DNA from 3 places in the Neobacillus sp. GCM10027624 genome. Region 2 is predicted to be linked to each of the others. Evidence: predicted binding sites of a transcription regulator. Region 2 holds the regulator's gene; each other region holds the start of a gene.
What was found. The regulator Rex, encoded in region 2, represses fermentation and respiration genes when NADH is low (regulators of the CRP and FNR family bind a similar motif). The targets are predictions, from matches to a motif close to TTGTGAAATATTTCACAA.

Region 1: the regulator Rex is predicted to act here: its motif matches at 2,515-2,532, upstream of ACFQZ9_RS19650 (nitric-oxide reductase large subunit).
Region 3: the regulator Rex is predicted to act here: its motif matches at 7,090-7,107, upstream of ACFQZ9_RS26495 (YwiC-like family protein).

What each region holds. Positions count from the first base shown of each region.
Region 1 is NZ_JBHTHD010000011.1:644,295-655,210, reverse strand. Features, by position in the region: gene ACFQZ9_RS19655 (hypothetical protein) at 1-69, shown strand, start outside; gene ACFQZ9_RS19650 (nitric-oxide reductase large subunit) at 95-2,401, opposite strand; gene ACFQZ9_RS19645 (Crp/Fnr family transcriptional regulator) at 2,697-3,389, shown strand; gene ACFQZ9_RS19640 (DUF2249 domain-containing protein) at 3,444-3,680, shown strand; gene ACFQZ9_RS19635 (DUF2249 domain-containing protein) at 3,703-3,909, shown strand; gene ACFQZ9_RS19630 (hypothetical protein) at 3,923-5,167, shown strand; gene ACFQZ9_RS19625 (metal-sulfur cluster assembly factor) at 5,181-5,480, shown strand; gene ACFQZ9_RS19620 (ATP-dependent DNA helicase) at 5,515-7,440, opposite strand; gene ACFQZ9_RS19615 (THUMP domain-containing class I SAM-dependent RNA methyltransferase) at 7,507-8,652, opposite strand; RNA gene rnpB (RNase P RNA component class B) at 8,790-9,185, opposite strand; gene gpsB (cell division regulator GpsB) at 9,267-9,569, opposite strand; gene ACFQZ9_RS19600 (SLOG family protein) at 9,653-10,213, opposite strand; gene ACFQZ9_RS19595 (CotD family spore coat protein) at 10,334-10,681, opposite strand.
Region 2 is NZ_JBHTHD010000020.1:3,952-14,867, reverse strand. Features, by position in the region: gene ACFQZ9_RS26150 (DUF3231 family protein) at 1-45, shown strand, start outside; gene groL (chaperonin GroEL) at 549-2,174, opposite strand; gene groES (co-chaperone GroES) at 2,226-2,513, opposite strand; gene ACFQZ9_RS26135 (CPBP family intramembrane glutamic endopeptidase) at 2,816-3,535, shown strand; gene ACFQZ9_RS26130 (YdiK family protein) at 3,532-3,732, shown strand; gene ACFQZ9_RS26125 (MDR family MFS transporter) at 3,944-5,464, opposite strand; gene ACFQZ9_RS26120 (cytoplasmic protein) at 5,476-6,186, opposite strand; gene ACFQZ9_RS26115 (polymer-forming cytoskeletal protein) at 6,205-6,921, opposite strand; gene ACFQZ9_RS26110 (YhbD family protein) at 6,934-7,557, opposite strand; gene ACFQZ9_RS26105 (redox-sensing transcriptional repressor Rex) at 7,674-8,327, opposite strand; gene moaC (cyclic pyranopterin monophosphate synthase MoaC) at 8,368-8,862, opposite strand; gene ACFQZ9_RS26095 (ABC-F family ATP-binding cassette domain-containing protein) at 9,053-10,916, shown strand, end outside.
Region 3 is NZ_JBHTHD010000022.1:14,933-25,848, reverse strand. Features, by position in the region: gene ACFQZ9_RS26535 (alpha/beta hydrolase family protein) at 1-464, shown strand, start outside; gene ACFQZ9_RS26530 (metal-sulfur cluster assembly factor) at 496-804, shown strand; gene ACFQZ9_RS26525 (radical SAM/SPASM domain-containing protein) at 982-2,106, shown strand; gene ACFQZ9_RS26520 (Crp/Fnr family transcriptional regulator) at 2,174-2,872, opposite strand; gene moaA (GTP 3',8-cyclase MoaA) at 3,176-4,192, shown strand; gene ric (iron-sulfur cluster repair di-iron protein) at 4,236-4,934, opposite strand; gene ACFQZ9_RS26505 (molybdopterin molybdotransferase MoeA) at 5,168-6,433, shown strand; gene mobB (P-loop NTPase family protein) at 6,421-6,951, shown strand; gene ACFQZ9_RS26495 (YwiC-like family protein) at 7,166-7,891, shown strand; gene ACFQZ9_RS26490 (Crp/Fnr family transcriptional regulator) at 7,917-8,582, opposite strand; gene ACFQZ9_RS26485 (YjzC family protein) at 8,851-9,030, shown strand; gene clpB (ATP-dependent Clp protease ATP-binding subunit) at 9,146-10,916, shown strand, end outside.

The sequences.
Region 1 (10,916 bases), on a different contig from region 2:
GATAAAGAGATTTATTGTTATGACTGCTATGAATCAGAAGTAAAAAAAGATAAAGATCCGCAAGACTAAGCTTTGCGAACCTTTCTCTTCCTTATTACTCTTCATCAAGTGTTAAATCTTTAACTGGAAGTTTTTCTTCTTCCTTGTGTGTAGGCTTGCGCAGATTGAATAGACACTTCACACAGAATACCATCAGAATAACCACACCGATTAAGAAGATTGTATCTGGGACAGCACGCCAGGTTAAAAGTGTTTTAACTAGTTCATCTTTTAAGAAGGAAGATGAACGGCTTGCTGCATATCCATGATAGAATGCTTTCTTGATTTGAATGAAACCTACTGGAAGTAAGGAGAAGAAGACCATTCCTGCCAATCCAATATTTAAAAGGATACAGCTGACTTTTAGCCACTTATCTTTCCATACTTCTGGTTTGACGATATTTCTTAAAGAATATAGAAGTAATGCAATTGCAAACATTCCGTAAACGCCCATCATCGAAGCATGGCCGTGAGTAGGAGTTAAGAACTGACCGTGTTCGAAATAGCTGACTGCTGGCAGGTTGATTAGGAACCCAAGAACACCTGCACCCACCAAGTTCCAAATCGCAACAGAGATTAAGAACCAGAAGGAAGCTTTGTACGGGAAGTCAACGCCGCCGGAACGCATCATTTTATATTGTTCATATGCTTCAAGAATTAACAAAGTTAATGGAATAACTTCCAATGCTGAGAATACAGCACCAAGTGCAAGCCAAACTTCTGCCGAACCATTATAATAGTAATGGTGGCCAATTCCAATTACACCACTGCCTAAGAGTAAGATTAATTGGAAATATAGCTGTCTGACTGTTGATTTTTTCGTTACTAATCCTACTTGAACTAATAGGAAACCAATGACAACTACTGCAAATACTTCAAAAATTGCCTCAACCCATAAATGGATAATCCACCAGCGCCAGTAATCAGCAAAGGTAAAGCTTGTATCCGGATTAATAAATAGTGCAAAGATATAGAATGCTGGTACCGCAATAGCGGAGTAGAATAATAGGTGGATTAAACCGCCTTTGTCCGTTTCTTTTTTAAGACCAGCTTTAATTCCTCGATAAACAATAAATAACCAAATTAACATACCGACAATGAGGATTAGCTGCCACAAACGGCCTAATTCAATATACTCCCAGCCTGCATGACCTAATAAGAACCACTCATTACCTAAGTATCCGTTTGCACCAAGCCATTCTCCGACCATACTTCCGCCAACAAGAACAACTAGTGCCCAGAAAAGAATGTCTACCAAAAGACCTTGTTTTTTAGGCTCGTATCCACCCACAAGTGGCGCTACGTAAATGCCCATACCTAACCATGCAGTTGCAATCCAGAAGATCGCCAATTGTAAGTGATATCCTTTAGAAATATTAAATGGCAGGATATCATGAATCCATTTTATACCGAAGAAACTGTCTGGTTCGATATAATAGTGGGCTAGCAATGCCCCAAACATACATTGTACAAAGAAAAGAATTGAAACAATAACAAAGTACTTTCCTGATTTTACTTGTGAGTTTGTTACCGGTATTTTTCGCAAATCAATTTTAGGGAAATTCCCTTCCTTATATGCCTCTTGCATACTGAATTGATAACGATAGAAAACAAATAGGATAATTCCGACCATCAAGACAAAGATTGTTACACTTGCGCCGCTCCACCAAACAGCCGAGAAAGATAAATGGTTACCGGCATCTTCATAATATGGCCAGTTATTAGTATAAGTAATTTTATCCCCAGGACGAACCGTACTTGAAAGCCATGCTGTCCAGAAGAAGAAATCAGAAATCTGCTTAATTTGATCGCCTTTTGCAACATAGGCACGGTCATTTTTCGGCATATCACTATCTTTAATTAGATTTGCTTTTAATCCCCAGTGATCGCCTTTTGTGAAAATATTCTTATAGTAAGCTCTTACTCTTTCAAGTCCAAAAGCTTGTGCATCTGTTAAATTTAATGATTCTTTACTGCTATCATAACGATTTTTACGCATTTCTTTTATTACAGCATTTTTAATCGCAGATTTTTCATCTACACTTAGACTAGAAAACTTTTTACCATACTGTTCATTTGCTTTAAAGTCCTGCATTCCTTCTGTATAAATCTTTAAAGATTCAGCTGTATAGTCTGGACCCATATATGATCCGTGCCCTAATACTGTACCGTAATCCATCAAACCATATTTTTGCCAAACTGCCTGACCACCCATGATTGTAGCCTTAGTAAAGAGAACATCACCCTTTTGATTGGTAACCTCCAATGGTCTCGGTGCTTGCTCTTTAAAAATCCAGTACCCACCACAAAGTAATACAGTAAAACTTACTAAAATAACTGTAATTAAAACGGATTTTAACATTCCGTTTTTATTAGTTTTTACCTTTGTAGGCGTTCCCCGCTGTATTTCCACTTTCTCTCATCCTCTCTTGTTTCAATTACATATCGAATTGTAATAGTTATGAAAAAATCATAGTGTGAAGGAAATCACACACATGGTGTTATTTCTCACATTCGTGTGTTGTTTTCACAAAGTTGTCACATTGAGAATTATTTTCAATAAAATTTCACTTACCTATGACGGAGGTCACATATTTGTTGTGAAACCACTGTTAAAATGGGGCTATATTGAATTACTAATACGAAGGTGATGTTAATTGAAGCAAGAAGACATTATAAAGAGGCTTTCTGCTGTCCCAATTTTTAAAGAGCTGACGGCCGCTGAGCTGGCACCTTTTGTTGAGATTGCCCAGGCTCGTTTCTATAAGCATAAAATGTATGTATTTATGCAGGATGATCCGATGGACCGGGTATTCTTTATCCACAGCGGAAAAGTAAAAATTTATAAAACGGATTTTTCCGGTAAGGAACAAATCGTCTCCGTTCTCGAACCGGGAGAAATGTTCCCACACGCAGGCTTCTTTCGAAAGGGCACTTTCCCGGCTCACGCAGAGATTATGGAGGATGCTAACCTAATTGTCATCCCAATTGATAAATTCGAGGAGATTTTAATTTCTTATCCTGAGCTTTGTATTAAACTATTTAAAGTTCTTGGAGAGAAGATAGTGGACCTGCAAAATCGACTGGAAGAGCAAATACTTCATAATACCTATGAACAAATTGTTTTACTATTAATTAGGCTCTGCAAATCAAATGGTGAAAAAATTGATGACCAATTTAAGCTGACAACGCAATTTACCAACCGTGAGCTTGCCAATATGATTGGAACCTCCAGAGAAACCGTCAGCAGAACCATCAATCAATTAAAAAAGAAAGAATTCATTTTTCTTGATGATGACGGCTATTATTTCATTAACCGAGAATCACTTAAACAGGAACTATTCTATTAATTGAATGCTTTCGTAAGTTTCTACTATATATAATGAAAAGGGAGTTGTTTCGTGATGGAACAAAGAATTGTTGAACTTGATGTACGTGAGGATTTAAAAAATAAACTGGAGCCCTTTCAAAAAATTATGGGGGCGATTAAGGATTTAAAAGAAAATGATATTTTCATTCTTCATGCAACCTTTAAACCAGTCCCATTATTCGCGGTATTAAAAACAAAAGGCTTTAGCCATGAGGCGGTAGAAATTGCCGAAGATCACTGGAAGGTAACATTTATAAAGAATCCAAAGTAATACGAATGAAGGGTGATATAAAATGATTTTAGACAACCGCGGTTTAGAACCGCCACAACCAATGATGCGAACACTTGCTGCATTAGAGACACTGCCTGATCATGAAGTTTTGACGATCATTAATGACCGCAGACCAATGTTTCTATATGAGCAATTAGAGGAACTTGGATACAATCAAAGAACTGAACAACAAGACGACGGAAGTTTTAAAATTGAAATCTTCCGATAAGAAGGTGTAAATGATGCTTCCACAAAATATGGGGAGTGAGACCAATGTTAAGCTTCCCTTTTCGTTTATTTTCTTTAGTTTAATTGCCTTAGTATTATCACAAATTGTCCTTTTATTTAATGGAGATTTACTTATAGGAGGCAGTTTTCGGATCCCTGCCATCTGGTCGGCAGCACATATACTAGTTTTAGGCTGGGCATTAATGGTAGCAATGGGAGCGATGTATCAGCTTGTACCGGTTGCTTTCTTAACAAACATCTGGAATGAAAAATTTGGATTCTTACAGTTTTTTGTTACAGCTTTTGGAATTATTGGCTTTGCCGGTTTGCTCTATTCATCACCCCAAAATGCTATTATTCCTGGAATTCTTACCCTGATTGGAATATTAATGTTCTTATTTCAAATGATGATGACTTTAAAAAAACAAACTAAGCCAAACATCCTGACTGCTTTTGTTGGTACAGCATTATTTTGTTTATTCATGACTATTTCCATGGGTATTACATTAGTTTATTTCCTTAAGACCGGCAGTGGCGCAGGAACCTATCAAGCTGTTTTTAAAAGTCATTTGTTAATGGGGGTTACAGGATGGTTTACCCTGTTGATTTTTGGTTTTTCCTATAAAATGGTGCCAATGTTTTCATTATCCCATGGTTTTCCTATGATCCAGGCTAGATATGTTTATGGATTTTACGCAGCCGGTCTCCTTGTTACATTAATCGCATTTTTAACCGGTTGGGGCCTCCTTGTAAAGCTTGGTCTATTCCTACTGCTTGTGGGCTTTTCCATCTTTAGCTGGCATATACGAATCATTGTCAAAAAAAGATTAAAGAAAAAATTAGATACACCATTTTCATTTGCGTTAGCCGCGATTCTGTTCGGCAATATCATTCATTTAGCTGCATTCATTCTTGTCTGGACTCATTCCTTCAGCTCGGTTATTGGACCGCTCGTCTATGCTTATATCATGCTCTGGATTGTATTAAGCATTGTCGGTTATTTATTTAAGATTGTTCCATTCCTTTGGTGGACTTTTAAATATAGCAAGGAAATGGGCAAACAATCGGTTCCAACATTGAAAGAGATGATGAATGAAAAACTTGTTCCGCCGCTATTTTCATTTTTTATTCTCGGAGTTTTGATTGTTTTTTCTGCATTAACCTTTAAAATTACGCTTCTCTTTACGATTGGACAATTCATTTTATCCGTAGTTTTAATTATTATTGCAATCAGTATTATTAGCGTCCTAAAAAAATAGTGAGGTGTTTATCATGAATTTAAAAGAAAAAATTCTTAACGAGCTAAAAAATGTTTATGACCCTGAACTTAATATTAATGTTGTAGATCTTGGCTTAATTTATGATTTAGATGTTTCAGGTGAAGGGGATGTTAAAATAACCATGACCTTAACAACACCAGGATGCCCACTGCATGACAGTATTACAACGGGTGTTCGTTATTGTGTAGAAGGAATCGAGGAAACAAGAAATGTTGACGTAGACCTAGTTTGGACACCAGCCTGGAGCCCGGAAAAAATGACACCGGAAGGTCTTAGACTGCTAGGAAGATAATTTTAAAAGGGTCACGTAGCGTGACCCTTTTCGTTTACACTTCTTTAGCCCCTACAGGCAGTATCTCTTTTATTTTTTCTAAAATATTGGATCCTATATCATTTTCAAGCAAAATATGAACTGTTCCCCGGTCATTTTCACTTCGAATTAACCTTCCAATTCCCTGACGGAGCCTGAGAAGCATATAAGGTAAATCAATTTCTTCAAATGCCTTTTGCACACCATCCCTCTTCGCAATGAAGACGGGGTCATTCGGCGGAAACGGCAGCGAAAAAATCATAACATTCTCTAAGGATCGTCCAGGAATATCAAGCCCTTCCCATAGATGGATTGAGCAAAGGATGGAATTTTCCTCATTTTGAAATTTCGATACAAGTGTGCTGATTTCTTCATCACCTTCGAAATATATAGGATATGGGAGAGTGTCTGCCAATTTTCCCTTAAGTAATGCCAGATCATTTTTATTGTTCAAGAGAATAAGTGTACGACCTTCTGATTCAATCATTTTCTTTGTTAAGTACTCCACTTTATCTGTTATTCTTTCTTTTTCAAACCTCGGAAGATAAATCTCCATCAATTCCTCATAGTTGAAAGGAGAAGAAACAGAAAAGGATAGAAAATCATGAATCCCAAGACTATTAGCTATATAGTCAAATGATTTTTGATTGGATAAGGTTGCGGAAGAAAAAACAAATGGAAGTTTTTGTGAGAATACTTCATCCCTTAATACCTCTTCCACCATTTTCGGCATAATCACAAGTGTCCGTTCACCCATATTTTCTTCAAACCATGTAATCCCGTTCATTTCCTTAAGAAAAAGTGAAAGGGAATAAGTGATTTGCTCAAGGTATTCCTCAACTATTTTTAAATCATATTCATTTATAACAAATAATTCACTTTCAAACACGAGTTCTTCTTCAAGCTTTTGCAAGGTATCAAGCAGCTTTCTTCCCTGTTTAATTAAGGTTGGATGCTTAGAAATGATTTGTTTTTCAGAACCTAGTGAGACTTGGGAAAACTGGGCGATTGCGTTGAAAAATACATCATTTTCTAATAGAGCCTCTTCAATCGTGTACAGTGTATTTTCACGAACTTCATTTTCCATCAATCTGGTCAGCAACGACTCAAGCAAAGTGTCTGTAAAGCGATAGCTAAGTGCCTTCTGCGCCGCAAATTCTAATAGGTGACCTTCATCAAATACAACGGAAGAATACTCTGGTAAAAGCGGCAGCTGCCCTTCTCTTTTCCTTGATTCCTTTGTCCAAACATGTTCCATATAAAAGTCATGAGAACAAATGATAAGATCCTTTGCGTGACGGTAGTAATCTCTGTGTAATGTAAGACCACAGCGATGCCGTTTTTCGCAGGAAAAACAATCCTGAACAGGGTCCCAGCTTATCTTTTCCCAAATTTCATCGGAAATAACCGGATAATCCTTGCGGTCACCATATCTTTCAAAGGTCTGCATCGAACCATCCGTATGAAGAAATTCAGGTAATTTTTCATAAATATCGTTCAGTTCATCGGAAAGGTCTAAATCTTTTACTTGATCCAACTTTTTTATACATAAATATTGATCCCTCGATTTTGCAAGCCGGACATCCATATTTAATCCTAAAACAGATTCAAGTTTTGAGATATCTCCTTCTTTTTTTACTAACTGTTCAATTAACGTTTCATCTGCACAGGCGATAATAGCCGGGCGATTTGTGTAACGTGCATACATAATTGCATAAAGCAAATAAACAATCGTTTTCCCTGTTCCAACTCCTGCTTCAGCAAACATTATTTTTTTATCTTTAAAAGCCTTTTCTAGCTGAAAGGCCATATAAATTTGCTCATCTCTTAATTCGAAACCGGCGTCAGGGAGAATCTCATAAAATAAATCACCAATCCATTCGCCTAGTTTGTCATAAAATGATTCAGTTTTTGAAACAGTAAATGGAAACCCGTTTTGCATAAAATCCCCCTCTATAAAATGCAGCGCTCGGAAAAGAGCGCTACACATTGAATTGCAATATATTGTCTACAATTCCGACTGCCTTGGCGGCCGCTTTCCCCAATATTGATATAGGTCTGTACGAATAAACCCATTAAAAAGCTTTCTTTTTTTCGTTGCAGGCTTCCCATATAATTGTTCAAAGTTTTCATTTGAAGTCATTATATAAATGGACCAAGTATCAAGCTTGCTAAAGGCTAGTCCCATTTCTTTGTACATTTGCTCTACTGCATTTTTTTCCCCAAGTCGTTCGCCGTAGGGTGGGTTCCCAACAATAACACCATATTCCTTTTTAGTCGAAATATCTTTTACCTGCATTTGTTTGAAATTAATTAATTCACCAAACCCTGCTTCAAAAGCATTCTCCTGAGCGATTTTCACCATACGATGGTCAATATCTGAACCTGTAATATCAAGGGGCTGATCGTAATTTGCCAAATCCTCCGCCTCTGTTCGAACATCATCCCAAACCTTGGAAGGAATCCAATTCCAACTTTCTGACACAAACTCTCGATTAAATCCAGGAGCAATATTTTGCCCAATTAAAGCAGCTTCAATTGGAATCGTTCCAGAACCACAAAAAGGGTCTATAAACGGACGGTCAGGCTTCCAATTAGTAAGCATGATTAGAGCAGCTGCAGTAGTTTCCTTTAACGGAGCCAATCCTTGATCAGCCCTATAGCCGCGTTTATGAAGTCCATCACCGCTGGTATCAATCGTAATCGTAGCAACATCCTTTAACATAGCCACTTCAATACGGTATAATCCACCTGTTTCCTCGAACCAGGAATTCCTTTTATAATGAGTTTTCATTCTTTCAACAACGGCCTTTTTTACAATCGATTGGCAATCTGAAATACTAAAAAGCTTAGATTTTACTGACTTGCCGATTACAGGAAACTCTGCATCTTCTGGTAGATATTTTTCCCAAGGCAATGCCTTTGTTTTTTCAAATAATTCATCAAAGGTATAAGCTTTAAATTCTCCAACCTTTATCTTTACTCTTGCAGCCGTCCGCAGCCATAAATTAGTACGGGCGATTGCATACTCGTCTCCAGTAAATGTTATTTTCCCATTATCCACTTCGCATTCATAACCAAGTGAACGGACTTCTTTCGCAACAAGAGCTTCTAGACCCATAGCTGCCGTTGCGATTAATTGATATTTTCCCATTATTTCACCCTTAACAAAATATGTATGTTCTCATTATAGACCAAACGCATAGCTTGAATGCACTCGACAATTGAAAATAAAAAAGCCCTCCCTATTAGGAGAGCCGTTCAATTCTTCATACTTTCCCATTAAAAACGTTCTGTAAGCCATGTTCTGTACCATAGTACTACAATCGATTTTAACATCTCGTACTTAGGTGGTAATCATCTATCTACAGAATCTCAATGACTCTGTCCTTCTCCTTGTTCAATTCCTCAGAGAAAGTGCCCCTACCATAATTTGGGTTTCTCGCTCGTGGGGTTTACCGCGTTCCACCCTTTCCATTTCTAGAAAGGCTCCGTCACTGTGGCACTTTTATAGGTATTCATACCATATCCCATAGGACTTAGGTATTTTCCCGGCCGTCAGCTGGATAACCCAGCTGCCCTAGCTTATGAATTCGCTAGGCACGAACACTACGAGCATCGCAGCTCGTGCGAGCATGGACTTTCCTCTACAATTCGCCAAAGCGGTTGTAGCGATTACCCGAACGTAATTAATGAAGACAATTTTTATTATATGTATTTCATGGATGTAATTCAATGGTTTTTATTAGGAAATACGGGTATTTTCTGTTAATCGTATAATTTGCTACCAAAAACATGCTTTTCAAGATTGGATAAACGTTTTAAAATATCAAAATTCGTTGTACCGGCTGGCTGGGAAATCGGCTGCCTTCTTGATGTTTCTTCAAGCTGCTTACGTAAGCGAAGATTTTCCTGTTGCAGATCATCTATTTCTTGATGAAAGATTTCGTAATCCTTAATAATTAAATCCAAAAATTTATCCACATCTTCTTGTTTATACCCTCTTACTGCGGTTTTAAACTCTTTTTCTAATATATCCTTTGCTGTTAATTTAACTTTATCAGACAGCATTCAAATCACCTCAAAATTCGCCAATCATTACCTATTATTTTTTCAAAAATATGCGCTTTTGTCAATTTATCTTTCCTAAATGATTAAAAATCAGATCTTTTTAATTGTTCCTCTTCAACAATCAACTGTAAATCATAAAAGGTAATCAGTTGGATAGGATAGGACCTCAGGCTTTGGTATTGAAGGGCTAGTTCATACAGGTATTTGGGACTTCCCTCTTTTTCCTGATCGTAAAGAAGTAGGAGCGCATCACTTTTCTCAAGAAAAAATTGATTTTTAAGCCGGAACTGCCATGGCTTTTCATAAACTTTTTTTGTAACGGAGTCTACAAAATCTGCCTGCATCAGAACAGATTCATACCACTCTTTATTTTTTTCACTCCAGTTTGCCTCTTGTTCCAAAAATGGTGTAATAACGGCTAGTCTTAATTCAGGAAATTCTTCCTGTAGTTCAAAGACAGCTTCCCCTGCCCAAAGTTCAACTCCTAATTGGCCGCTGATTAATACCCATTCGAGTCCTTCCTCGAGCATATGAAGCAATTCTTTTTTGATGGCAGCCTTTATGAAAAAGACAGAAGGGTGGTCATTTTGAAAAATCCCTAATTCAAAGGGCTTATAACCGGAAATTGTGAGTACCTTCGGCATGACTACTCCCTCTAAAAAAATTTTTTAAAATAGGACAAACACATTTTAAAAGATAACATATTATGTAGTAAACCAAAAAGAAACAAGGGCTAAAAAGCCCTTGTAAAATTCGCCTTATTCTTAGTAAAAACCAGGTCCCATTGGTCCTGGTCCCATAGGGCCTGCTCCCATTGGTCCAGGTCCCATTGGTCCTGCTCCCATTGGGCCGGCACCCATTGGCGCATTTGCCATTGGCCCAACTGCACCTGGCATTCCACATGGGGAACAACAGTTAATATGTTGGTTACAAACCTCTTCACAACAAGAAGCAGATTGTGGACAGTAGTGTTTATGTTGATACATATGATGGTTCACAGTTGTTGTGTGAACAGGATGAATGTGTGGCACCACCGTTGATGAGAACGTATGGTTCACAATGTTTGTTGTCGGATGAATGACTGGCGGCGTAACATTAGTACCTAAATACATATTGATATCTCCTTTCAGATAGTAATTCGATTTACACTAATAGGCTATGATGAAAGAAGGATTCTTGTACTAAGGAAAATACCTAATTTTATGCCGGACAGATTTTATTTTTGAAAAACCTAAAAGATTGAATAAAAGCTATCTTTTAAGCTTGTAAAAAGGACAGCAGTCAAACAAACGACAGCAAAAAATAAAAACAAGATTGCCTTATACATATTACCAGCTCCATAATTAT
Region 2 (10,916 bases):
GAACCTCCGCAAGCAGTCGACCATGACAAATTAATACAGAATTAACGCAATGAATCCCTATAAAAAATTATTTGGGGCCTTGTTCTTCCTTGGTTTGGTCAGTTATTAAATGGAAAATACGTAAAGGCCATCATACTCATCTTTTTTGGAATATTATTGATTCCAGTTTGGGCTTCCTATGTTGTCCATTATACAGGGATTAGTCTTTGGTTTTTTATTGAATTTGAGGAAATTAAAGTAGTTTAACAAAATATAAACCATCATCAATTACAAATGCTTAAAGTAAATAAATAGTTCAAAGGGTCTTCCAATTAAAGATCCTTTTTTAATGCCGATAAAAATCTTCGTAGCAAACTTTCACCGATATAGTAGAATATTGTGTTAGCTGTGGGCACATCTTGAATACGCAAATTTTAACAACACAAAAAACCACTCCCTAAATTTTATAGGAAGAGGTTTTTGCTATTGATATAAATTATTTACATGACTACTTCTCAAAAGGGAGAAAAATAGCTATAACTATTTCTCAGATGAAAGGCTCAAAAGCCTTACATCATGCCGCCCATTCCACCCATGCCGCCCATGTCAGGCATTGCAGGAGCTGGTTCTGGCTTGTCAGCAACAACTGCTTCAGTTGTTAAGAACATAGCTGCAACAGATGCTGCGTTTTGAAGTGCAGAACGAGTTACTTTCGTTGGGTCAACGATACCAGCTTCAATCATGTTTACCCACTCGCCAGTAGCAGCATTGAAGCCTGTGCCTACTGCTTCACGCTTTAAGCGATCAACGATAACTGATCCTTCAAGTCCTGCATTTTGAGCGATAGTACGAACTGGCTCTTCCATCGCACGTAATACGATGTTGATACCTGTAGCGATATCGCCTTCTGCTTGGATCTCAGCTACTTTGCTGTATACATTTAGAAGGGCAACACCACCACCGGATACGATACCTTCTTCAACAGCTGCACGAGTCGCATTCAAAGCATCCTCGATACGAAGCTTACGCTCTTTTAATTCTGTTTCAGTTGCAGCACCAACTTTGATTACTGCTACACCGCCAGCTAATTTAGCTAAGCGCTCTTGTAATTTTTCACGGTCAAATTCAGAAGTCGTTTCTTCTAATTGTACACGGATTTGGTTCACACGAGCTTGGATTTCCTCAGTTGAACCAGCACCTTCAACGATTGTTGTGTTTTCTTTTGTCACAACAACTTTAGAAGCACGTCCTAAAGATGTGATAGTTGCAGTTTTAAGATCGCGGCCAAGTTCTTCAGTGATTACTTCACCGCCAGTTAATGCAGCGATATCTTCAAGCATTGCTTTACGACGGTCACCAAAGCCAGGAGCCTTAACAGCAACTGCATTGAATGTTCCGCGAAGCTTGTTCACTACTAATGTAGATAATGCTTCACCTTCAATATCTTCAGCAATCAATAATAATGGCTTACCTTGTTGAACCACTTGCTCAAGAACTGGTAAGATTTCTTGAATGCTGGAGATTTTCTTATCAGTGATTAAGATATATGGATTTTCTAATACAGCTTCCATTTTATCGGTATTGGTTACCATGTAAGCTGAAACATATCCACGGTCAAATTGCATACCTTCTACAACATCTAGCTCAGTTGTGAATCCTTTTGATTCTTCAATAGTGATAACGCCGTCGTTGCCAACGCGCTCCATTGCTTCAGCGATTAACTGACCCACTTCAGTATCATCGGAAGAAATAGCGGCTACTTGTGCGATAGACTCTTTGCCTTCAATTTGTTTTGAAATTGATTTTAACTCACCAACTGCCGCAGCAACTGCTTTTTCAATCCCTTTACGGATTCCCATTGGGTTGGCACCTGCAGTTACGTTCTTTAAGCCTTCGCGAATCATCGCTTGAGCAAGAACTGTTGCAGTAGTTGTACCGTCACCGGCAACATCATTTGTTTTGCTTGCTACTTCAGCAACAAGCTTTGCACCCATGTTTTCGAATGCATCTTCTAATTCGATTTCTTTAGCGATGGTTACACCGTCATTGGTGATTAAAGGTGAACCAAATTTTTTCTCAAGTACCACGTTGCGTCCTTTAGGTCCAAGAGTTACTTTTACTGCATTTGCAAGTGTATCTACACCACGAAGCATTGCGCGGCGCGCTTCTTCACTAAACATAATCTCTTTAGCCATTGTTCAAAAAACCTCCTCTAAATTTTTAAAACTTATATTTTTTAATTTTCCTTATTCGCCGATAACAGCAAGGACATCGCTTTCACGTAGTAATAAATATTCTGTACCCTGGTATTTCACTTCTGTACCAGCATACTTTGAGAAGATAATACGATCGCCTACAGAAACTTCAAGTGCTACACGCTCGCCATTTTCAAGCACACGGCCAGTACCTACGGCAACAACTTTTCCTTCCTGAGGCTTTTCTTTAGCTGAGTCTGGTAAAACAATACCGCTTGCAGTTTTTTCTTCTGATTCAACAAGCTCAATGACAATGCGATCACCTAATGGTCTTAACAAATCAAACAACCTCCTCAAAAATATATGTAATTCTGACATTATTAGCACTCCTCATACATGAGTGCTAACACAATTATTATAATAATGAATTTGACAATCTTTTGCAAGTTTGATGTATATATTTTTTCATAAAAAAATATAAAAATGAAAGCTTTTTTGTACAACCTTACAAGTATATGATACCAATGGAAATCTATACATTTCTTTTTAAAAAGTTTCTAAATTGAAACAAGACTGGTTTTAAGAGTAGAATGAAGAATACACAGAAAATCTTTGAGTGGATGTTAAAAGGAGAGAATTAGTTGAAACGGGAATATTGGATAATCTTAATTGTTTATATTGCCATGCAGTTTTCAAGTCTTGCAGGAGTCCCATTACTAATGTACGGCTTTAAATTATCCGGGATCAACGGGAGGCTTGCAGTCCCCGTTTGGCTGGTGATCAGCTTTACCTTAGCACTTATTATTACGCTTATTATTTTACGGAAAGAAATGAGGAACAATAGGAACGAAAGAGGAACCTCTTTGGGTCTCTCGATTATTTGGGCATTTTTTGGTGTCTTCTTAGCACTCTTTGCGCAAGCGATCGCAGCAAATATTGAACGGTTGATTGGTGTCGAAATGGGCTCAGAGAACACAAAGGATATTATCCATATTATTGAGGAGTTCCCGCTTGCCATCCTGGTCAGTTCTATTTTCGGCCCGATTCTTGAAGAAATAGTGTTTCGAAAGATTCTTTTTGGCACATTGCATAAACGTTTTAACTTTTTTATATCGGCCATCATTAGCTCGGTTATTTTTGCTTTAGCGCATATGGAACTGGAGCATATTCTCCTTTATTCCGCAATGGGCTTTACTTTCGCTTTTCTTTATGTAAAAACAAAACATATCTTAGTACCGATTTTTGCTCATGTGACAATGAATACAATGGTTGTCATTGTTCAGTCCGCTTACAAAGACGATATTGAAAGATTAATCCGGGATGCAGAGTCGATGCAAAACTTTATCGGAGGATTTTTATGAGACGTTCACCTTTGTTTTCCAGCGTGATTTACTTCCTGCTCGGAAGTTTATTTACATATTTCGCCATTCATGATGTAAATCAAAATGGCTGGGGATTTTTTAGCTATCTGCTTGTCATATTAGCCACATTTGATTTCGGCTCCAGCCTTAAGTTATTTTTCTTTTATATGAAGTATAAGGATCAGTTGAAAAAATAAAAAAAGTTGCCCCAAATTATGTTTGGGACAACTTTTTTTAATAGAAAATAGACTTTTCCTTGAATAAACTAGTAATTTCGATAGCTTTTTTCCGGCAGAAAATTTTTATCTGCGATAAGATGAACTTTATCTGCGATAGTCAACGATTTATCTGCGATAAGCGCCATTTTATCTGCGTTCCTCCCCCATTTATCTGCGTATCGATTACTCCTCAAATTTCTCTTTCTGCGCCAACTTCCTTTTTCAACACCATCCGTTCTTTCCCCATTGTAAAAATGAGAAGAAACGCTATTCCAGCCGGGACGAGAGCCCATGTAAAGGTTTGAACAATAGAGCTTGAGAGGGCCTCGGTGATTTTTTCTAAAATTTGCGGCGGTATGTGACTTCGTGCCTGCTCTTGCAATAATGCACGTGAATCACCAAATCCGTCTTTTGGCATTGGTCCCATTCCAACAAAAGCATCTTCTAGATTTCCTTTAAAGCTATTCCGCTGAATCGTACCAAAAATCGTAATTCCAATCGTCATCCCCAAGGAACGGATAAAGTTGCTTGTAGAGGTTGCAGAGCCCCTCTGCATCATTCCAAACGGATGAATCGCCGCCATGCTTAACACGGAGAAAGAAAATCCCACCCCAAAACCAATGATAACCATATAAAGGGTAAGTACCCATCTGCTTGTATCAACGGTTAAGGTGCTTAATAATAATATCCCTGCTATTAAAATCACACCGGATAAAAACATGATATTGCGGTAGCTTAACTTTGTAGTTAAAAAACCACCGACTTGTGCCGTTACCACCGACCCAAGCATCATCGGCAAGAGGATTAACCCTGAATTTGTAGCACTTCCGCCATAAACGCCTTGGACAAAAATTGGTATATAAACAGTTGCTGCCATAAATGCAGCTCCATAAAATAAACCAACTAGCGTACTACCGGCAAAAAGGCGATGCCGGAACATGGTGAACGATATAATTGGATCCTTTGCCCTCGTCTCCACAAACAAAAAGATGAGAAATAGGACCGCAAATCCGATAAATAAACTTATGATCGTACTTGAATTCCAATCATATTTCTGTCCCCCAAGCTCAAGAGCAAACATCAAGCAGACAACGGCACCAATCAATGTAACGGCGCCCCACCAATCAATTGCCTGCTTTTGATGAATGGGAGATTCCTTATAGAAGGCAATGATAAAAATAAACGAGAGAATCCCAAGCGGCAAATTGATATAGAAAATCCAATGCCAGCTAATATGGTCGGTAATATACGCCCCTAACAGGGGTCCGAAAATACTGGAGAGACCAAAAACTGCTCCGAACAGTCCGCCCATTTTCCCGCGCCTTTCAGGAGGAAACAAGTCAAACATAATAGTAAACGCAATCGGTACAAGTGCACCGCCGCCGACTCCCTGAATCGCGCGATACACACTTAGTTGGGTAATTGTTTCTGCTGTCCCACATAAAATCGAACCAGCCATAAACAAAATCAACCCCATGATAAAAAACCTTTTTCGACCATACATATCCGACAATTTACCGAATATCGGCATCCCTGCCATCTCCGCTACCATATAGGCGGATACCACCCATACAAAGTTCTCAAGCCCTCCGAGGTCGCCGACAATCGTTGGCATTGCCGTTACAACAATGGTATTATCCATTGAAGCCATCAAAATTCCGAGCAGCAGACCGGCGACCACAAATCCTAATTTACTATTTTTCGCTACCATCCCATTCTCCTTTAAATCTTCTTCGACGTTTTTACTGTTGCATTTGAATCTTGTATAAAATCATCTTTATACTCTACCAATCCGATTATACAGCCGGGGCCAATTTTAACCGTATTTCCTCTCACAGTTTCCGCCTTCGTATTTTCTAAATAAAGGTCGTCTCCTTCAACCACCTTTGCTATAAGGCTACCTTCCTCACCTACAAAAGGTAAAAGAGAGTTTCTTTTTCTTTTTATCGTGATTTTCCCGCCGCCGATTTCCTCCGCACGGCTTTCCCCGAACCGTAAAGAAATTTTAATCGTATCAGCATTTAATAACCCTTTGATTTCAAACCCGCCACTTGAATCGAACGTTTCATATTCAACATCGCCCGCAACTGCAATACTGCCTTTAATATTGGCTGTATCACCATTAAGGTCTTCTCCAACCTCAAGTGTTCCCAGGATTTTTATTTTTTTCAAATAAGCTTTGCCGCCAATTTCCATTGTACCCATTACCAGCAAATCTTCTAACTGGGCATTCCCTTTTACCTCTGCCTCACCTAAAACCTTCATCGAACCTGTTTTGAGATTTTCCGCAACCTCCGTTGTTCCATAAACCTTAAACACGGAAGCTTCAACATCATCAACGATCGTACCCTCGCCTCGGACACTGATTTTATCATATCTTCCGCCGGGATAGCTCCCTGAGCCGTTAATAATCAGATTTTCTTTACTTTTCATCTCCCTTATCCCCCCTCATTACATTTTTTTGCTTTCGCCCACAACAGCACTTGAATCAATAGAAAGTTCATCTGTATATTCGACAACGTCAATTTGACAATTTTGGCCAATGGTTACATGGTTTCCCCGCACTACCGCAGCCTTCGTATTTTCAAGGTGGATCGTATCACCCTCAATGATTTCCACCCTTAATTGAGTTTGAAAAAGAGATTTAAATAATCCCAGCCAAGACGGCTTATATTTCACAACAATCGATTGCCCGCCAATTTCCTTCGCCTGGCACTCTCCAAAAATCTTAATATCCACTTCATCCGCATTTAACAGGCCGCCAATCGTAAACATCGATTCAGCATTGAAAAGTTCTGCCTCACAATCCTCTTCCACTGTCAGCTTACCTTTTACCTTTATTTCTTCTGCTTTAACTTTGCCGCCAACAGAAGCTTTTCCTGAAACCTTAAGTTTTTCAACTAATAGGTTTTTTCCAATCTTTGCAGTGCCATCAATAGAAAGGTCTTTAGCCGCAACGGTTCCACCTATTTTGGCCATCCCATTAATTTTGGCCGTTTCAGTGTGGATGTTCCCCTTGACCGTCCCTGTTCCATTACATTCAAATCCCTTACATTCGACATCGCTGTTTACCGTTCCCTTTCCGTTGAGTGTTACCTGATGAAACTGTCCGCCATTCGATGCCCCGAAGCCATTTATAACCAGGTCCCCCTTTTTTTGCATCTCCATTCCCATTCTCCTTTATAATAATTTCGATTTCACTTCTTCCATACAGGCCATTAGCGACAGCTGAGCAACAATTTTCATTCCTCGTTCAAAATGAAAGGACTCTGTATTGATTAACAAAAGACAGGAGGATACCCCCAACTTTCTCGTAATCACCAGTTCGGCACTTTTTTGCTTGATCATTGATGTTTGATCCTTTAACACCTGGAGTACCATTTTTCCTTCTTCGAGATTAATTTGACCTGATTGCAACAGCTTTTCTAACACAAACACTTCAAGCATTCTTGAAAAATTAAATTGTAAACTGCCATTTTCATTCTCTAAGTAAAAATTTATAACCGTTTCTGAAACAATGTTACGCCTTATTAAATCATCTTTAGTTAAATTTAAGTCAGATATATTGGGAGAAAACATATCGGCAAGTTCATCCAGTGATAGATTTTCTTTCATCGTTTGAATTTTATTGATTCGATCTAAGATTTTTTCTTTTGGAAAAAAGGTTTCCTGTCCGGTAAACGTTGATTTCCGGATAAACCAATCCTCCGGGATCAAGTCCTTCCGTTTCCACCTATACAGCTGCCCATAGGAGATTCCTGCTAATTCCAATAACTCTTTTTTCGATATTAACTCCTCGTTCATTGTAATGGCCCCTTTCTTATTCTTAATGTAACATAACACTGTTACGTTGTAAAGGTGGCTTTGTTTTATCAAATAAAAAAACCTTCCCATTTTTATGGAAAGGTTGATTCTCAAATTTATTCTGCAATTTCCGCTGTTGGGTAATGCTTTAAAAAGTAAACAAGTGATTGAAGCTCTACAGCAAGGTCGATGTGATGAACCCTGATGGAAGATGGTATATTTAAACGGGCGGGTGTGAAATTTAAGATTCCTTTCACCTCAGCACTCACAAGCCGATCCGTAATGATCTGCGCCACCGGAGCCGGAACGGTTAGAATCGCAACCTGAATATTTTCCTCTGTAATATACTTCTCCAAATCATCCATATGATAGACTGGGACATCACCGATGGTTGTACCCATTTTATTCGGGTCTACATCAAAGGCGCACGTAATTTTTGTATTATTATTTTTTAAAAAATTATAGTTTAAAAATGCTGTTCCAAGATTACCAACGCCGATTAACGCAACCTTTGTTAATTCATCCTGGTCCAATGTCTTTCGGAAAAAGGTCAATAAATAATTCACATTGTAGCCATAACCTTTTTTCCCAAGGGCGCCAAAATAGGAAAAATCCCTGCGGATTGTTGCTGAATCCACTTTTACCGCTTCACTTAATTCTGCTGAGGAAACTCTTTGTTTCCCTGAAGCATACAGATTTTGAATAAATCGATAATATAAGGGTAGTCGCTTTGCTGTTGCTTGTGGAATTTTCATTGTTTCGTTTGTCATATTCCTCCTGCACCCCCGCATAAATAGTTTCGTTCATGTTTTAAAAAACATTAGTTCTTTTAAAATCGCCGTTTTTGCCGCCGGTTTTTTCTACTAAATAAGTCGGTCCAATCACCATGCCCTTATCAATTGCTTTACACATATCATAAACGGTCAGCGCACAAGCAGATGCAGCTGTTAGCGCTTCCATTTCAACACCTGTATTCCCTTTTGTTTTAACGGATACGGCAATACCTAATTTATACATCTCTTGCTGATCAGGTTCCCAGGAAAAAGAAATATTCACCCCTGTTAATGGAATCGGATGACACATCGGTATAATGTCCCATGTCTTTTTGGCCGCCATAATACCAGCAACCTGTGCGACTGCCAGGACATCTCCTTTTTTCATCTCATTGTGGGTAATTTTACCAAATATTTCTTTACTGACGGTAATACTGGAATGAGCTAATGCGGTGCGGGCAGTTTCCGGTTTATCACTAACGTCCACCATTTTCGCTCTGCCCTCTTCATTAAAGTGAGTAAATTCTGCCATATAAAAAATTCCTCCTTTCAAATCATACACTATTTTTCAGTCTATGTGTGTGAAACTTTGAGCGAATCATTCTTATATTTTTAACATTTTCCCAACATTTTCGGCAGATGCGCCCTTTGCGGCCTGCGTTTTATTGCCGACACTCTAGGAATACGGTACACTAGTTCTATGTAATAGAGGTGAAAAAACAATGATTTTATTGCAAGTGAATCAATTAGCAAAATATTATGGTGCTGACCTTATTTTATCGAATATAAAACTAGAATTACAAACACGGGACCGTGTCGCTTTAGTTGGACGAAACGGTGCGGGAAAGTCGACGTTGTTAAAGATTATTGCTGGACACCTGTCACATGATGGCGGAGAAATCATCAAGCCAAAAGAAGTGACCATTGGGTATTTAGCGCAAAATACAGGATTAGAGTCTAATTTGTCCATTTGGGAAGAAATGCTGACTGTATTTGAATCATTGCGCGCGATGGAAAAAAGTTTGAGGCAGCTTGAAGAACAAATGGCTGACCCTGCTGCAATCGCAGATACAAGCAAATATGAGCGGATTCTAAAAGACTATGACCAGCTTCAGGTAAAATTTAAGGAACAGGGTGGATACCAGTATGAGGCGGATATTCGCTCCGTGTTACACGGGTTAAATTTCCCTGATTATTCCTTAATGATTGCCTCTTTAAGCGGTGGTCAAAAAACCCGTTTGGCCTTAGGGAAATTGCTCCTGACTAAGCCAGATATTTTAATTTTAGACGAACCTACTAACCATTTAGATATCGATACCCTCTCCTGGCTGGAGCAATATTTGCAAAGTTACGATGGGGCGATTCTAATTGTATCGCATGATCGCTATTTTTTGGACAAGGTCGTGACACAGGTCTACGAGGTTTCTCGAAAGCAAATCCAAAGATATACTGGCAATTATAGTACTTACCTTGAACAAAAAGCGGCAAATTATGAACGTGACCTGAAGCTTTATGAAAAACAGCAGCAGGAAATAGCAAACTTACAGGATTTTATCCAGCGAAATTTAGCCCGGGCCTCAACAACAAAACGAGCCCAGAGTCGACGGAAAAAACTAGAAAAGATGGATGTAATCGATCGCCCGGTGGGGGATGAAAAGTCAGCTTCCTTCTCGTTTGAAATTGAGAAGCAAAGTGGAAATGATGTCTTAACCTTCGATTCACTGGCTGTCGGATATAACGGCGAAAGAATTTCAGAGGGAATTTCCTTTCGAGTATTTCGGGGGGAAAGCATTGCCCTGGTGGGCCCTAATGGAATTGGAAAATCGACGCTATTAAAAACACTCATTAGGAAGCTTCCTGTATTAGCCGGAAATATCCTCTATGGGACAAATCTTTCAATTGGTTATTATGACCAAGAGCAAGCGGAATTAACCTCCAATAAGCGTGTTTTAAATGAACTGTGGGATGATTATCCACTAAAAAGCGAAAAGGAAATCCGCACAGTTTTGGGCAATTTCTTATTTTCCGGAGATGATGTTTTAAAAATTGTTTCTACCTTGAGCGGCGGCGAGAAAGCACGGCTTGCTCTTGCGAAGTTAATGCTGGAAAAAGCGAATCTATTAATTTTGGACGAGCCTACCAACCACCTGGATTTGGATAGCAAGGAAGTTCTTGAAAATGCTTTAATCGATTATCCAGGAACTATTTTGTTTGTTTCCCATGACAGATATTTTATTAACCGTATCGCTACAAAGGTTGTCGAGCTGAGCCGGGATGGCAGTTTAGAGTATCTGGGAGATTATGATTATTACTTAGAGAAGAAACTGGAGCAGGAGGAGATTGCGGCACTTGAGGCTGTGGCTTCGGCTGCTGCTAAAAAAGCCGGACAGGAGGACGCTTCTGAAAAGAGCAGTTATCAACAGGATAAAGAAAGTAAGAAGCTCGAGCGGCAGCGCAAACGTAAGTTAGAAGATATTGAGATGAAAATTGAAGGTCTCGAGGACCAAATTCAAGGTTATGAGGAGCAATTATGTGACCCGAATGTTTTCCAGGATCACGAAAGGGTGTTAGAAATTACCCAGTTGA
Region 3 (10,916 bases), on a different contig from region 2:
ATGGATTGACTGATCCAAATCGAATCGGCCTTGTTGGAACTTCAATGGGTGGAATTATAACACTCGGTGCAATCACCCAGTTCCCATGGATGAAAGCGGCAGTAAGCTTAATGGGGATGCCGGCATACGAGCAATTTTCTCTCTGGCAGCTTGACCATTTAAAAAGCCAAGGAATGGAAATTCCTTTTACTGAGGAAGAAATTGCGGATCAGCTCATGATTCTTAGGGATTATGATTTAAGTCTATATCCGGAGAAACTAGGACAAAGACCGTTATTGTTTTGGCATGGAAAAAAAGACCCGATTGTTCCGTATTCCTTAACGCATCAATTTTATGAAAACATTAAGTCAAGCTATAGCCAAGACCCTGAAAGGTTGGCTTTTATAACAGATGAACATGCCGGTCATAAGGTTAGCAGGGAAGGCTTATTAGCAACGGTTGATTGGTTTGTAAAATACTTGTAAAGCAAATAGAAAATGAACAGGAGTGAACATAATGAATGAGGAATTAAAAGAAAATATAATGGGTGCCCTTGAGCTAGTAGTCGATCCTGAATTAGGTGTTGATATCGTTAATTTAGGTTTAGTTTATAATGTGGAAATGGATGATCAAGGCAAAGTTGATATTACGATGACGTTAACTTCGATGGGATGTCCGCTCGCAGGAACAATTGTGGATCAGGTGAAAAGATCATTAGCAGATATTCCGGAAATCAAAGATGTAGAGGTTAATATCGTTTGGAATCCGCCATGGAATAAAGAAATGATGTCACGCTATGCTAAAATTGCCCTTGGAATTCGCTAATATTTTGTTTTTTTAAACAGCAGAGTCGAACTCTTGCTGTTTTTTTTGTCTTCACAAAACAGACATATTTAATCGCTCTTTAGTGAGTTACTTCACATTTTTCAAATATAAACAACTTTATAATACAGTTATTAAAGCTGTTTGATTTGAAATAGCTGATGTAGGAGGCGTTTCATCATGGCTATTAGCCGAGATTTTAATAAAGATCCATTTATCGTTATCTGGGAACTTACACGTGCTTGTCAATTAAAGTGTCTGCATTGCCGTGCCGATGCCCAATATGCAAGGGATCCGCGTGAATTAACCTTTGAAGAAGGCAAAAATCTTATTGATCAAATATATGAAATGAATAATCCTATGCTAGTCTTTACAGGCGGAGATCCGCTTATGAGGGAAGATATCTTTGATATTGCTAAATATGCAGTCGAAAAAGGCGTCCGAGTTTCGATGACACCAAGTGCAACTCCAAATGTTACGAAGGAAGCCATTCAAAAGGCGAAGGAAGTTGGTCTTTCCCGCTGGGCATTTAGTATTGATGGACCAAATGCAGAAGTCCACGACCATTTCCGCGGTACTGCAGGGTCCTTTGATTTGACGATGGAAAGAATAAATTACTTGCATGAGGTAGGACTGCCGATTCAAATTAATACGGTAATTTCAAAATATAATGTTGAATATCTAGATGAAATGGCGAAAATGGTCGAGGATTTAAACTGTGTACTTTGGAGTGTCTTTTTCCTTGTCCCGACCGGAAGAGGCCAGGCTTCAGATATGATCTCTCCAGTTGAACATGAAAGAGTTCTAAGATGGCTTTATGATTTAAGTAAACGAGTATCCTTTGATATTAAAACAACAGAAGCAATGCATTACCGCCGTGTGGTCATCCAGCAAAAAATGCGTGAAGCCAAACAACAAACCGATGAAATTGACTATTTAACTGCTCTAACGGAAAAAGGACTAACAGGATCAATAGACGGCTTAGGACGTGCACCAAAAGGCGTCAATGACGGAAATGGTTTTGTGTTCATCTCTCATATCGGTGATGTCTATCCTAGTGGACTTTTACCTGTAAAAGCGGGGAATATCCGTGAGACACCACTTGCGGAAATTTACCGTGAGTCTCCAATCTTTAAATCATTGCGAGATCCGGACTCGTTTAAAGGAAAATGCGGTGTATGCGAATTCCGCTATGTCTGTGGGGGATCAAGATCTAGAGCATATGCGATGACAGGGGATTATCTTGAAAGTGAACCATTCTGCGTTTACATTCCAAAAGCATTAAGAGATAAGCAAGTCCAGTAAAAATTTCGGGGAAGTAATTCAACCCGAGTGCTTCCCCGATCCAAATAAAAAAGGATGGTTTCCCATCCTATTCGATATTGCAATAAACAGCTGGACAATTCTCGCAGCCGATTTCATCTTTTAAATATTGAAGATCCAATATCGAAATTTTGCCTTTTTTAACTGAAATAATATTGTCCTTCTTTAATTCACTTAAAATACGATTCGTACTTTCACGGGAGGTGCCGCAGAAATTGGCAAGCTCTTGATTTGTAAGGGGTAAATCAATTAATATTTCACGGTCTTTATGAATACCATAGCTATTAGACATTCGAATAAGCGTTGAAAAAAGTGCACCGCGTTTACCATTTAAGACAAGGTCACGAAATTTTGTTTGGGTTTTGCGGAAATGATCACTCATCCATTTCATGAATTCATAAGCAAGTTTGCTGTCTTGGAAAATTTCGCTTTCAATCACATCTTTTTTAATAGCGACAATTTCCCCTTCTTCTAGGACCTTGGCACTGAGTAAAAATTTTGGATTATCCGTGAACAGTGTCAATTCTCCACAAATATCATTTTCCCCACAGATTCTTAAGGAAAGCTCTCGTCCATCTGAGGTAATTTTACTAATTTGGATTTTGCCGGAAAGGATGATATAGAGCTCCTCAGCAGCCATTCCTTCTTGGAATAAAAATTTTCCTCTCTCACTTCTGAACTTACGGTCAGCGAATTTAAGTAATTCTTTTATTTCTAATGAATGGGTTGGTTTCATTTTCGTCATCATTCAGTTCTCACCCCGTCTATAGTTAAAAACTAGTTATATTTTACTAGGTCATTTTTGTATTGTTATAAACATTTTACCTCAGGTTTTTGTAAAAAAAAGAAGTAAACAATGACAATATAGTGAAAACTGATTATCGCTTTTTTGACAAGTGTTTTGAAATATTTTGCAATGAATATTTCCAAAAACAATCGTTTGTACCAAATCCATCTTCTGTTATGATAAATAGTAAGTTAACTAGTGAAAAAGTGATTCATTAAAACAAAATAAATGAGTGGTTTTTTTAAAATAATGGAGTTGATTAGAATGGAAAATACCATTATTAAAGATAAATTTAATCGGCCATTACATGATCTGCGGATTTCTGTAATTGACCGCTGTAATTTCCGCTGCCAGTATTGCATGCCAGCCGATCAATTTGGACCCGATTTTGTCTTTTTACCAAAAAGCGCTTTATTAACCTATGAAGAAATTGAGCGGCTAGCAAAGATCTTTGTTCAATTAGGAGTTGAAAAAATTCGATTAACAGGTGGAGAGCCGCTGTTAAGAAGAGACTTACCTGTTTTGGTTAGTAAACTCTCTAAAATAGAAGGTCTTAAAGATATTGGTTTAACAACAAACGGTGTAATGCTGAAGAAATTTGCTGAAAAACTAAAACAGGCGGGACTTAAACGGGTTAATGTCAGCCTTGACAGCCTGAATGATGAGTTGTTCGGAAAAATAAACGGACGAAATATCGGAACCAAACCCGTTCTAGAAGGAATCGAAGCAGCAAAACAAGCAGGATTAGGCGTAAAAATCAATATGGTAGTAAAAAAAGGGCTAAACGATACTGAAATTGTCCCGATGGCGGATTTTTGCAAGAAAAATGGTCTTGAGCTCCGGTATATTGAATTTATGGATGTCGGCTCAACGAACGGCTGGAAAATGGATGATGTCATTACGAAAAAGCAGATTTATGAAATGCTAAAAGAAAATTATGAGTTGGAGCCGGTGAACCCAGCTTATTTTGGTGAGGTGGCTAAACTTTACCGTTATAAAGATACGAATGTAAACGTTGGGTTTATTTCATCCGTGTCTGAGTCTTTTTGTTCAAGCTGTACCCGTGCACGCTTATCGGCAAATGGCCAAATATTTACCTGTTTGTTTAATGGAAACGGTCATGACCTTCGTAATATCATGAGAAATGGTGCGACGGACGAGGAACTTACTAAGCGGATTTCAGAAATTTGGAATGGCCGCGATGATCGCTACTCTGACGAAAGAATGGCTGAATCCAATAAGAAGCGGAAAAAAATTGAAATGTCTTATATCGGTGGATAATAAAAAACAGCCTGCTTTCACTTCAAGCAGGCTGTTTTTTTTATTAATCTATATGGCGAGGGAATAAAATGTTATTTTCAAGGTGTACGTGCATGAAGGTTAATCCTTCAAGATCCTCCAACCGCTTGTAAACTAATCGATAAGTTCCGCAGGCATCTAGTGGAAGTTCAAAATCAGCTGTTACCGCGCGAATTTGTCTTAAAATTTCCCCGGCATGGTCATGTTCTTTTTCAAGCTCGACAATCATTGCAATGGCCTCTTCACGATTTGGGGCAGTATTATTTGCAAGCTGTCTAATTAATGGGAAAACAATTTCTTCTTCTTTTGCCATGTGTTCAATCATTTCTTTTTTAAATTCATAAAATAGTTCATTTACTTTTAACAGCTCTGGATGGTTGTCACCATGTACACGTGATACCTTTGTCACATAGGGGCTAAGTTGTGTTAACTCATCTTCTGTAACACGGTGATACCCCGCAATAACATGATCGATAATCGTATTGGAATCAGAATTAGTCCATACTTCTAAATCTGTATCTGCAGGTTCACTTTTTTCATAAACCTCTTTTAATTCTTCGATTAAATTGTCCATATTTAGGTTGTTTTGTGCAGCAGCTTGAGATAGTGGTATATTACCGCCACAGCAAAAATCAATCCGGTTCTTTTTAAAAACATCACTTGTTTTAGGTAATTCGTTTACAATATCTTTAACTAATGTATCTGAAGTAAATGGAATGGACATTTTTGTTTCCTCCTAAAATTGAAAAGTATTTTTTATTTCTTACTATAAGCATAATCGAAATCGAAAAAAAAACAGGTGACCTGAATCACACGATTCATATGAATTTTTTGTTTAAAATAAAAGTATGTCGTCACTTTGATAGTTGCGATGTTCATACCGTTTCGATAGTCTTATAATAAAATTGACTATCATGACTTAAGAATTTGACTGATTAAAGGCAGGAGCTGATTGCTTTGTTAGAAAGAAGAAATCCGATACCAGTAGGGGATGCGGTAAAAAAAATAATGGAAAACCAACTAGCTGGTGTGACTGAATATGTACCTATTGAAGAGAGTTATGGTCGTATATTAGCGGAAAATATTAATGCCACGAATGATGTCCCGCACTTTGACAGGTCACCATATGATGGCTTCGCAGTGCGTTCAATTGATACAAAGGATGCCTCGCTTGACCACTCTGTTGATTTTGAAGTCATTGACCATATTGGAGCAGGACATGTATCCAGTCAAACCGTGAATGAATTTCAAGCAGTCAGGATTATGACCGGTGCAATGATGCCGAATGGGGCTGATGCAGTTGTTATGCTTGAGCTGACAAATAGCTTCGAAAAGAATGGTAAACCTTTTATGTCCATTAAGCGCAAGCTTAATAAGGGGGATAATGTGTCATTTCGAGGTGAAGACACAAAAGCCGGGGAAACCCTAGTAAAAAAAGGTACATATATTAATCCTGGTGTACAAGCCATCCTTGCAACCTTTGGTTATAGTGAGGTTCCGGTCGCAAAAAAACCTGTTATTGGGTTATTTGCAACTGGAACGGAGCTTTTGGAGGTAAATGAACCGTTGGAACCGGGAAAAATCCGCAACAGCAATTCCCATATGATTGTTGCCCAAATTGAAAGAGCCGGAGGAATAGCTCATTATTATGGCAAGCTTCCTGATGATTTTGATACATGCTTTAATGCAGTGAAAAATGCTTTAGAAAAGGTCGATTTACTCATCACAACTGGTGGAGTGTCGGTTGGTGATTTTGATTATCTTCCGGAAATCTATCAAAAGTTGGGAGCCGAGGTTTTATTTAATAAGGTGGCAATGAGGCCAGGGAGTGTGACAACCGTTGCTAAATTTCAAGGTAAAATTCTTTTTGGTCTCTCGGGAAATCCTTCAGCTTGTTATGTAGGCTTTGAATTATTTACGAGGCCGATTATTCGTAGGATGTTGTTTTCAACTCAACCGCATCTAAGAAAAGAAAAGGCTGAACTCCTGGCAAATTTTCCAAAACCAAATCCATTTACCCGTTTTGTTCGAAGCACTGTGCAAATTAATGAAGGCAGGCTGACAGTATCGCCTAGCGGGACAGATAAGTCCAATATCGTGACAAGTCTTGCTGGTGCAAATTCTTTAATGGTGCTGCCTGGTGGCACAAGGGGTTTTGAGGCGGGCAATGTGGTCGATGTCCTTATATTAGAAGATCAAACCGGAAGTGAGTGGCCTTGGTAACGCCAGTTATTTTTCAAATCGTTGGCTTTCAAAATAGTGGGAAAACGACTTTAATTCTTCAGCTTATTGAAGCTTTAACATTACGAAACCGCAAAACCGTTACGATTAAACATCATGGCCATGGTGGAAAGCCGACTGTATTATCCGGAAAAGATTCTTCTAGGCATATTGATGCTGGAGCAGCTGCTTCCATTGTCGAAGGAGAGGGGAGATTGCTGCTTCAAGTGGAAAACACAGTAACACCACTTGAAAAGCAAATTGAACTTTTAAAAAATTTACAGCCAGATGTCATCTTAATTGAGGGGCATAAATATCAGCATTATCCAAAGCTTTTGATTATAAGAGATAAAGCGGATCTCTCATTGTTAGAAATGGTGCAAAATGTAAAAATTGTTCTATATTGGGATGGAACAATAAAACCAATTTTAGATCAACAAGAAGATATGATTCACTTTTCTATTCACGATAAAACAGCTGTAAATAAAATTGCAGAATTACTAATAAAAAAGGAGGCCTAGGCCTTCTTTTTGTCTCTCTTTTATCAAAAGTGTTGATTTCCGCTCCAGGCGCAAGCGGTTCGTGGGCGTTCCGGGGAGCCTCCTCGTCGCTTTACGATGGGTAAAAGTGAATTTTTTTTCACAATTTTCTCGGTAGATCTGTGATTTGTTTCACATATTTTCTGGTTCTTCTATCTTATATTTAGGATAAGCCAAGGGAATAGGAGTGAATGAAATGAAGCTATTTTTACCAAAACAGCATGGTGCGTGGGCGATGGCCATCATTCCATTTTGGCTAGGAGTGATAAATGGGGGATTTTTATGGCAGGACATTCCCTTTTTTATTGGCTGGATTTTATTATATCTAGGGACCTATCCGATGTTGCTTTTATTTAAAAAGAAGAAGCTTTCTTTTTATACAAAATGGACCCTTTTTTACATGATTCCTGCTATTTTATTCTTGCTGTTTCCACTTCTTAAACGACTTTCCATCGTTCATTTCGGTCTTTTAATGGTTCCGTTTTTTATCATTAATGCCATTTTTTCAACGAAGAATAAAGACCGGGCTTTAATGAATGATTTTAGTGCTATTTTTGCTTTTTCCATTGCCGGTTTAGCTACCAGTTATCTAGGGCTTGGGGTGATAACGGCTCATTCCGTCTTGCTCTTCTTATCCTCTGTTTTGTTTTTTATCGGTTGTACGTTTTATGTAAAAACAATGATTCGGGAAAAACGAAATATGCATTTTAAATGGATATCATGGGTTTATCATATCCTAATACCTGCGGTTTGGGTCATATCCGGTTTTTGGATTACGGCAATAGCCTATATACCGAGCCTTATTCGCTCGATTCTTTTTTATGGAAAATCATTATCACCAAAACAAATCGGTATTTATGAAATCATTAATTCGGCAATCTTTTTTATGGTCATGACTATACAATTGATGATCCTAAAATAAAAAATCGGTCTACTCGACCGATTTTTTAGTCTATTTTACATATGTCTATCGGACAATCCTCACAATCAATTTCAGTCTTTAAATAATTAAGGTCATGGACAGTAATCGACCCTTTATTCACCGAAATAATCCCATTTTTTCGCAGTTCGCTAAGTAAACGATTCACCACTTCACGGGATGTACCACAAAAATTGGCGAGATCCTGATTCGTTAACGGTAATTCAATTAAAATTCCGTTACTCGTTTTAATTCCATAACTATTCGTAATTCTTATAAGAGTAGAATATAATGCACCTTTTTTACCGTGAAGGACGAGATCACGGAATTTTGTCTGCGTTTTTCGATATTGCTTACTCATCCATTTCATAAATTCTAAGGAAAGCGGAAGATTTGTCGAAAGTTTTTCTTCCAGAACATCCTTCATAATTACCGCCACCTCTCCGCTCTCTACCACGCGGGAACTTAATAGATAGGACGGGGATGGGGTAAATAAATCAAGTTCTCCAACCAATTCTCCTCTCGAACACATTCTTAAGGTAAGTTCACGTCCATCAGGGATTATTTTCGTTAATTGTACTATTCCGCTTTGGATCATATATAGTTCATTGGCCGTAGAACCTTCTTGGAAAAGAAAAGAGCCCTTTTCCATTTTACGAGTATGATGGAACAATTTTGAAAGTTCATCTAGCATAAAGGGAATGTCATTTAATGACTTCATATCCATAACCACCTTAAAGGGGGCGAATCGAATCGCAAGTTTATACTATAATTATATTGATTACAAAGAAAATTTAGCAATAACTGTAGAATAAATTCATACAATCGTCATAAACTAAAAAAAATGCCGAATATTACTTGGGAAATAATGTCGGAAAATGGAAAGTGTATGAAGGAAATTCCTCTAATGGTTACGTTATATTTGGAAACAATAATACTGTACTCGATAAGGAGGGATTTGGATGGGACAAAATCGCCAATTTAAATCAGGACAAAAGGCGCCAAACAATGGAGTATATCTTGAGGTAGGCGAAACGGGAGATAATGTTGTAAATCCCAAAAAGATTAAGTTAAAAGCAGGAGATGCATTCCCTGAAACGTCAAATGATAACCGCCATTGGACCTATCAGCGGAAACCATAAAACAATGAAAAAGTCATCCAAAAAGGATGGCTTTTCTCATGTGCAAAATTTGTAATTAATCAGGAATCGGATATAATATAATTAAAGGTCAAAAAAGGTCAAATGAGGTGGGAGTATGGATTTAAATCAAATGACAGAACGTTTGCAAACTGGTTTACTCAATGCGCAAACAATTGCCATAAAACATCATCATCAAGAGGTGGATGAACCTCATTTATTTATATCACTAATGAGCCAGGAAGATAGTCTGGTCGTTACTATAATGGAAAAAATCGGATTGTTGCCGCAGCAGGTGGAAGAAAAATTTATGCAAGAGCTTGCAAAAAAACCGCAGGTTACCGGGGGAGGGGCAGAACAAGGAAAACTTTTCATCACGCGATTGCTGCAAAGGCTATTTGCAGAGGCGGATGATTTTGCTTCAAAATTTTCAGATGAATATTTATCAGTTGAACATGTATTGCTCGCTGCTGCCTATTCAAATGAAAGCAACTTAAAAAAAATGATAAAAGCATTAGGTAAAACACCAGAAGATATTATGGAGGCAATTAAAGAAATAAGGGGGAACCAACGAGTGACTTCACAAAATCCTGAGGCAGGGTACGATGCTTTAAAAAAATACGGCAGAGACTTAGTAGCGGAGGTAAAAGCTGGCAAAATGGACCCGGTAATTGGCAGGGATGCAGAAATTCGTAATGTTATTCGAATTTTATCAAGAAAAACGAAAAATAATCCGGTTTTAATTGGTGAGCCCGGAGTAGGAAAAACGGCGATCGTTGAAGGGCTGGCGCAAAGGATTGTAAGAAAGGATGTTCCTGAAGGTCTAAAAGATAAAACGATTTTCTCATTGGATATGAGTGCTTTAATTGCCGGTGCAAAATTCAGGGGAGAATTTGAGGAAAGACTGAAAGCAGTTTTAAATGAAGTAAAAAAAAGTGAAGGACAAATTCTCTTGTTTATTGATGAAATTCATACAATTGTCGGCGCTGGTAAAACGGAAGGAGCAATGGATGCGGGGAATATGTTAAAACCAATGCTAGCACGTGGAGAACTGCATTGTATTGGTGCGACTACACTTGATGAACATCGAAAGTATATTGAAAAAGACCCTGCTCTTGAAAGAAGATTTCAACAGGTTCTTGTTCAGGAGCCAGATGTGGAAGATACCATCTCGATATTAAGAGGGTTAAAAGAACGTTTTGAGGTTCATCATGGTGTGAAAATCCATGACCATGCACTGGTTGCAGCCGCAACCTTATCAGATCGCTATATAACGGACCGATTTTTACCTGATAAGGCGATTGATTTGGTAGATGAGGCATGTGCACTGATTCGAACGGAAATCGACTCGATGCCAACAGAACTGGATGAGGTTACACGCAGGGTCATGCAGTTAGAAATTGAAGAGGCTGCTTTAAGAAAGGAACAGGATGAAGCAAGTAAACAAAGACTGGAAATTCTTTTAAAAGAGCTAGCGGAACTTAAGGAACAGGCAGATGCCATGAAAGCAAAATGGCTTCTTGAAAAGCAAAGCATCCAAAAGCTCCAAGAGAAGCGGGAGCAAATTGAAAAACTTCGCCGTGAACTTCAGCAGGCAGAGGACCGTTATGATTTAAACAAAGCTGCAGAACTTCGCCATGGACTTATTCCATCAGCCGAAAAGGAACTAAAGGGGTTGGAAACCGCAGCTGAAAAGAGTGATAAGCTTCTAAGGGAAGAGGTAACAGGGGAGGAGATTTCAAATATTGTTTCGAGATGGACAGGAATCCCATTATCAAAACTGGTAGAAGGAGAAAGGGAAAAACTATTAAAGCTCGAATCCTTATTACATGAGCGAGTCATAGGTCAAGATGAGGCAGTACAATTGGTTTCAGATGCTGTACTTCGTG